Regions from separate parts of the Clostridium sp. CTA-17 genome, predicted to be linked through region 1. Evidence: predicted binding sites of a transcription regulator. Region 1 holds the regulator's gene; the other holds the start of a gene.
What was found. The regulator HrcA, encoded in region 1, represses chaperone genes, less so after heat shock. The targets are predictions, from matches to a motif close to TGTTAGCACTCNNNNNNNNNGAGTGCTAACA.

Region 1 (3,893 bases):
AGCAGGATAATCTTCTTAAAGGACTGGGAAGAATACATAACTATAAAACCTTTAAAGAAAACTTTTTATTAGCAAAAAAGGTTGGCTTTAATAACATAAATGTTGATTTAATGTTTGGATTACCCAATCAAAGATTAAATGAATGGGAAGAGACTTTAAGAGAGATAATATCTTTAGAGTCAGCTCATATATCAGCATATAGTCTAATTATAGAAGAGGGAACTGCTTTTTATAATTTATATGAAAATGATAAGTTAAAACTACCAACTGAAGAAGAAGAGAGAAAAATGTACCACTTAGCAAAAGAAATTTTAGAGGAAAATGGATTTAATCAATATGAGATTTCTAATTATGCTAAAGAGGGAAAAGAATGTAGACATAATTTAGCATATTGGAATATGGATAACTGGATAGGAGTAGGGTCAGCAGCTGCTTCTTATATTAATGGGAAAAGAATTAAAAACATAAGTAGTGTTGAGGAATATATAAATTCTATTAATGAGAAGGGAGAAGCCGTAGAAGAAATAATAAATAATTCAAAAAATGATAATATGGAAGAATTTATGTTTATGGGGCTTAGAAAAATTAATGGAATAGATGAAAATGAATTTAAAAAGAGATTTGGTATGAATATAAATGATGTTTATGGAGAAATACTAAATAAGTATATAGATGAAGGGCTTTTAATAAGGGAGTCAGGAAGAATTTTTCTAAGTGAAAAAGGCATAGAAATATCCAATGTAATAATGGCTGATTTTCTATTATAAAATTTAAAATAGGTTATGGTATAAATTAAAGCAAATAAAAGAAAAATAAAGATATTAAAGAATAAATAAGGTAAAATTCGAAATTTTCATTTGAAATGATAAAAAATGGAATTGACAAAAAACTTGGTAGGTAATATATTAATAGTGTACTAGTTAGCACTCGTTAAGAGTGAGTGCTAATAAAGAGGTGAGATTAGTGATAGACGATAGAAAGCTTCAAATATTAAGAGCTATAATTCAAGACTATATATCAACTGGAGAGCCCGTTGGTTCAAGAACTATCGCTAAAAAGTATAATCTTGGAGTAAGTTCAGCTACTATAAGAAATGAAATGGCTGACTTAGAAGAAATGGGATTTTTAGAACAGCCTCATACTTCGGCAGGAAGAATTCCATCAAGCAGAGGATATAGATTATATGTTGATAGAATGATTGAATTCGAAAGATTATCCTCTGAAGAGGAAGGGCTTATTAGAAATTCAATAATAGATGGTACCTTGTACGAAGTTGATAAAATAATCAAACAAACTAGTGCTCTTCTATCGGAACTTACTAAAATGACTTGTATAGTCAAAGCACCCTCAGTACATAAGAGCTTTGTAAAATCAATTCAACTTTTAAAAGTTGATGATGTAAGTATTTTATGTGTTTTAGTAACTGATAATGGTGTAATAAGAAATACAGTCATAAAAGTAAAGAGTGTTCCTATATCTGAAGAACTTATTAAAATTAGTAAGATAATAACTGAAAGGCTTAAAAACCTTACTATTGAGCAAATAAACTTAGAGGTTATTAGTAATCTCAATAGAGCTTTAAGCGGATATGAAGATATAGTAAATGCAGTTTTACCTGCTCTTTATGAGAGTTTAAAAGGTGATGAAACTTCTGAGGTATTCTTAGAAGGAACAATTAATATATTTAATTATCCTGAATATAATAATATTCACAAAGCTAAGGAGATTTTAGAACTTTTACATGATAAAAAAAGTATTTCAGAACTTATAAGTGATAGTGATGATATGACTGTAAAGATAGGTGATGAAATATTTGTACCAGAAGCAAAGGAATGTTCAATAATATCAGCTGGATATCATGTAGGAGATAGATCTTTAGGTACAATAGCTTTAATAGGTCCTAGAAGAATAAATTATTCTAAAGTCTTATCAATCATGACTGAAGTTATGAAAGAGTTAAATGAAACTTTAAAGAATAAGTAAGTAAAAAAAGAGAAGAGGTGTGGCTGCTTTATGGTGGATAATAAAGATTTTAACGAAGAGTTAAAGGAAAATATCCAAGAAGAATTAGATAACGAAACAAAAGCTGAAAATCCTAATATTGATGAAGAGGTAGAAGAAGTTTCAGAAGATATTAAGGCTGATGAAAAAGTTATTGATTTTGAAGAATTAAAGGCTTTAAAGGAAGAAAATACTATGTTTAAAAGTAAAACAAAGAAATTAGAAAATGAATTAGAGGCCTTAAAAGATAGATTATTAAGAATATCTGCAGAGTATGAAAATTACAGAAAAAGAACAGATAAAGAAAAAGAAAGAATATATACTGATGCATGTGAAGATGTTTTAATCAAAATGCTTCCAGTATTAGATAACTTAGAAAGAGCCTTAGCTGTAGATGGAACTGTTGAAGATCTTAAAAAAGGTGTTGAAATGACAGTAAGACAATTTGAGGATGCTTTAGAAAAACTTCAAGTTGAAGAAATATCTACAGAAAATGGTTTTGATCCAGAATTACATCAAGCAATGATGGTTGTGGAACAAGAAGGCGCAGAGCCAAATCAAGTAGCTCAAGTATTCCAAAAAGGATACAAGAGAGGGGATAAGGTTATCAGACATTCAATGGTAACTGTAACTAAATAATTTAATTAGCATTTAACAGGTTTAAATTATAGATATTGTTAGAGGAGGAATTAACAATGAGTAAAATAATCGGTATAGATTTAGGAACAACAAATTCATGCGTAGCTGTTATGGAAGGTGGAGAACCAGTAGTTATCACTAACTCAGAAGGTGCTAGAACAACTCCATCAGTAGTTTCATTCCAAGCAAATGGAGAAAGATTAGTAGGTCAAGTTGCTAAAAGACAAGCAATAACAAATCCTGACAAAACAATAATGTCAATAAAAAGACATATGGGAACTGACTATAAAGTTAATATAGATGGAAAAGATTATACACCACAAGAAATATCAGCAATGATACTTCAAAAATTAAAAGCAGATGCAGAAGCTTATTTAGGAGAAAAAGTAACAGAAGCTGTTATCACAGTTCCAGCTTACTTCAATGATGCTGAAAGACAAGCAACTAAGGATGCTGGTAGAATAGCTGGTTTAGATGTTAAGAGAATAATCAACGAACCAACAGCTGCATCATTAGCTTATGGATTAGATAAAATGGATAGTGCTCACAAAATCTTAGTATATGACCTAGGTGGTGGTACTTTCGACGTATCTATCTTAGATTTAGGAGATGGAGTATTTGAAGTTGTATCAACAAACGGAGATGCTAGATTAGGTGGAGATGACTTCGACCAAAGAATTATAGACTATATAGCAGAAGACTTTAAAGCTCAAAACGGAATTGATTTAAGACAAGATAAAATGGCTCTTCAAAGATTAAAAGAAGCTGCTGAAAAAGCTAAAATTGAGTTATCATCATCAACTCAAACATTAATCAACTTACCATTCATCACTGCTGATGCAACTGGTCCAAAACACATAGATATGACATTAACAAGAGCTAAATTCAATGAATTAACTCATGACTTAGTTGAAAGAACAATCAACATAATGAAAGAAGCCTTAAAATCAGGTAATGTTTCATTAAATGATATAGATAAAGTAATCTTAGTTGGTGGATCAACAAGAATACCAGCAGTTCAAGAAGCTGTTAAAAACTTCACTGGAAAAGAACCTTCAAAAGGAGTTAACCCAGATGAGTGTGTAGCAATGGGTGCTGCTATCCAAGCTGGTGTATTAACTGGTGATGTTAAAGACGTATTATTATTAGATGTTACTCCATTAACATTAGGAATCGAAACTTTAGGAGGAGTTGCAACTCCATTAATCGAAAGAAATACAACTATCCCTGCAAGAAAGAGTCAAATATTCTCA
Region 2 (3,893 bases), on a different contig from region 1:
GCATACATGATATAGTATCCATTTTCCTCTGCTGACATACTCATGCCTCTCATAGCTTCTACGAAAAAAGGATTTTTAAATGAATCATCTGCCTCATTAGGTAAAACTACCCCTAATATTTTTGTTTTATTGTTAACAAGACTTCTAGCTATTGCGTTGGGTTTATAATTTAATTTTTTTATAGCCTTATTTACTTTTATTTTAGTTTCTTCACTAATTTTGGGGCTATCAGATAAAACTCTTGAAACAGTTGAAGGGGCTACATTGGCTTCTCTAGCCACATCTTTAATTGTAACTTTCACAAAATCACTCCTTCACACTTTAAAATATACCATAAAATCCTTCTGCAATCTACAAAGTGATTTAATTGTATAAAAGTACATATTTCATAGAGTATTTATCAAAAAATAATTGAGGTACATCAAAAAGTTAATATTAAACCTTTCGATGTACCTCAAGTTAAAATTATTTCATCAGTTTACATATATCATTTGTGAAGTCTACAGGATCTTCAATGCTTAATCCTTCAACAAGTAAAGCTTGGTTATAAAGTAATTTTGTATATAGGTTAAATTTATCCTTATCATTTTCAAGGGCATCCTTTAATGAGTTAAATACTTCATGATTTGTATTAACTTCTAATACTTTTTGTGCTTTAACTCCTTGATTATTAGGCATAGCACTTAATATTTTTTCCATTTCTATTGAAACTTCACCTTCTGAAGATAAACATACTGGATAATTTTTTAGTCTACTTGAAGCTTTTACTGCACTTATTTTTTCTCCTAAAGCTTCCTTCATAGCTTCAAATATACCCTTGTTTTCTTCATTTTCCTTTTTGTTTTCTTCTTCTGATTCTATTCCTAAATCACCACTAGATACTGATTTAAATTCTTTTTCTTTGTAGTTCATAAGCATTTTTATTGCAAATTCATCTACATCCTCTGTGAAATAAAGAATTTCATAACCTTTGTCTAATACCATTTCAGTTTGTGGCATTTTCTCTATTCTTTCATTTGATTCACCAACAGCATAATAAATATATTTTTGGTCTTCAGCCATTCTTTCAACATATTCAGCTAGGCTTACCATTTTCTTTTCTTTAGATGAATAGAACATTAATAAATCTTTTAATTCATCTTTATTCATACCAAAATCATCATAAACTCCGTATTTTAACTGTCTACCAAAGGATTTATAGAATTTTTCATAACTTTCTCTATCATTTTTTATCATAGACTCTAATTCATTTTTGATTTTAGTTTTTATATTTTTAGCAATACGGCTTAATTGTCTATCATGTTGAAGCATTTCTCTTGAAATATTAAGTGATAAATCTTGAGAATCTACTATACCTTTTACAAATCCAAAGTAATCTGGTAAAAGCTCTGAGCATTTTTCCATTATTAAAACACCATTTGAATATAATTCTAATCCTTTTTCATATTCCTTAGTGTAATAATCATATGGTATATTTTCTGGAATATAAAGAATTGAATTATAGCTTATCATACCATCAACACTTATGTGCATGTGTCTTAAAGGCTTATCAAATCCAAATCTTTTTTCCACATAAAAATTATTGTAGTCATCATCAGTAAGTTCATTTTTATTTCTTCTCCATAAAGGAACCATGCTATTTACTGTTTCTTCTTCTACATATTCTTCATGCTCATTTTCTGTTCCCTCTTTAACTCTTGATTTAGTAACATCAAGTTTAATTGGGTATCTTATAAAATCTGAATATTTCTTAATTAATGATTTTAATTTATATTCTTCTAAGAATTCATCATAATTTTCATCCTCATCGTTTGCTTTTAGGTGTAAAATTATATCAGTTCCAAAAGAATCTTTCTCAGCTTCTGAAATTGTGTATCCATCCACTCCATCTGATTCCCATTTATATGCTTTATCTGCTCCAAAAGCTTTTGTTATTACTGTTATCTTATCTGCAACTAAGAATCCTGAATAGAATCCAACTCCAAATTGTCCTATAATATCAAAGCCATCTTTGATTTCATTTTCTTTTTTAAACTGTAAAGAACCACTCTTAGCTATAACCCCTAGATTCTCATCAAGTTCCTTTTCTGTCATACCAATACCTTTATCTGATATTGTAAGAGTTCTTTCTTCTTTATTTGGTTTTATTTTTATATAATAATCATCTTTATTGAAATTTAATGAACTATCTCCCAAAGTCTTATAATAAACCTTATCTATTGCATCACTAGCATTTGAAATTAATTCTCTTAAAAATATTTCCCTGTTTGTATAAATAGAGTTAATTACAATGTCTAATAGTCTTTTTGATTCTGCTTTAAATTCTCTTTTTTCCATTTTGAATTATTCCCTCCCAAAACAAAAAACTTCTTTGTTAGCACTCTAACATACTGAGTGCTAATCTCTATTTTTATATATAACACTTTTTGAAATTAATGTCAATATTTAATCCAAAATGAGATTTTAACCTTTTTAATATTATTTTTAATAGCAAAATAGGTGTATAAAATTAACTTTATTTTCACTACAAAGATTATAAAAATAATACTTCTTCAGGTTTTATAGTTAATTTAATACACCCATAAAATTCAAACCAAACTCATATATTTAATTTTCAAATAAAAAGTCTTAAATATTTAAATATGTACTTATCAAATTGATATGCACTTAAATTTCACTTCCACAATAAGGGCAATAATTATAATCTCCCTCTACAGTTTTTCCACAATTAGGACAAACCTTTTTCACTGCTCTTTTTCCATAAACTTGCCCCTCTTGAATAAGAGTCATATCTTCTAGATTAACTTCATTAATTTCTCCATTTTCTATGGCTTTTCCCTTTTCCTTTGAAATTTCATATATTGAGTTACATCTTTTACACATAACATAATACTTTTCATTCCATCTAAAAATAGGAATAAAGAATATATGAAAATACTCATAACTCTTTATTAAAGCTCCCATAGTTCTTGTTGAACAAGTTTTGCAATATATATTTTCTAATTGTTTTACTTCTTTTTGTTTATTTTCAATTCCAAATATACCAATAAAAAACATGCCATTCTCCTATAAATTTTATTATTACTTAAATATCATATTAGGATATATTTTTTTCAAAAATTCATCTGTATATTTCTTATCAAGAAATCTATCTAATGCATTTTTAGCTTTTATCCCCTTCATCCTTGCTACTTCTCTCCTTACAGCTAAAGATGATATTATGATATCTGGTATTAAAAGTACTAAAAATATTACTGTGATTATTTTTACTGTTTGAAAAGAAAATAGTCCCATAAACCTATCGAATAATGGATAAATATCCTTTAAGAAAAATACTCCAAGAATTCCCCAAAAGATAGAATATTCAACACTTGTTCTTCCATGTATGCTTAGAGCTTTACTATTATACTCCCAAGAAACACTACCAAACACCTTTTCTTGAACCCAAGAGCATAAATATTCAAAGGCTCCTCCAATAATTGCACTTATAAAAAATATTATTATTCCATTATAATCAATAAATCTATAAAGTAATAATGTAAGAGCAACTCCTCCTATGCCATATACAGGACTAATTGGTCCATAAATTAATCCTTTTCTACTTTCAAAGTGTCCATTTCTTACATAACACCAAATCATTTCTACACAATATCCTAAAATAGATCCAATGGTAAATATCCATATTATTTTATAAATATTTATGGTATTACTTATCTCCATACTATCTCCCCCTATATTAATTTATATAATAATATAACTTCCATAAAAAACTTATCTATAAGTGAATATTAAGTATTTTGATTAACCGTCCAAAAAAACACTTGCTTTAAATAAATTAAAGTAAGTGTTTTTTAACTTTTATTTTATTCGTATCCATTTACTATAACCTTAAG

Region 2: htpG (molecular chaperone HtpG) is a predicted target of HrcA. The motif match lies at 2,373-2,403, and genes of this name have one in related genera.

Annotation. Positions count from the first base shown of each region.
Region 1 is NZ_BAAABF010000004.1:85,851-89,743, reverse strand. It holds gene hemW (radical SAM family heme chaperone HemW) at 1-767, shown strand, start outside; gene hrcA (heat-inducible transcriptional repressor HrcA) at 964-1,983, shown strand; gene grpE (nucleotide exchange factor GrpE) at 2,014-2,640, shown strand; gene dnaK (molecular chaperone DnaK) at 2,697-3,893, shown strand, end outside.
Region 2 is NZ_BAAABF010000005.1:17,948-21,840, reverse strand. It holds gene ACYUCG_RS09770 (LacI family DNA-binding transcriptional regulator) at 1-302, opposite strand, end outside; gene htpG (molecular chaperone HtpG) at 466-2,337, opposite strand; gene ACYUCG_RS09760 (zinc ribbon domain-containing protein) at 2,668-3,057, opposite strand; gene ACYUCG_RS09755 (putative ABC transporter permease) at 3,082-3,720, opposite strand; gene ACYUCG_RS09750 (beta-class carbonic anhydrase) at 3,864-3,893, opposite strand, start outside.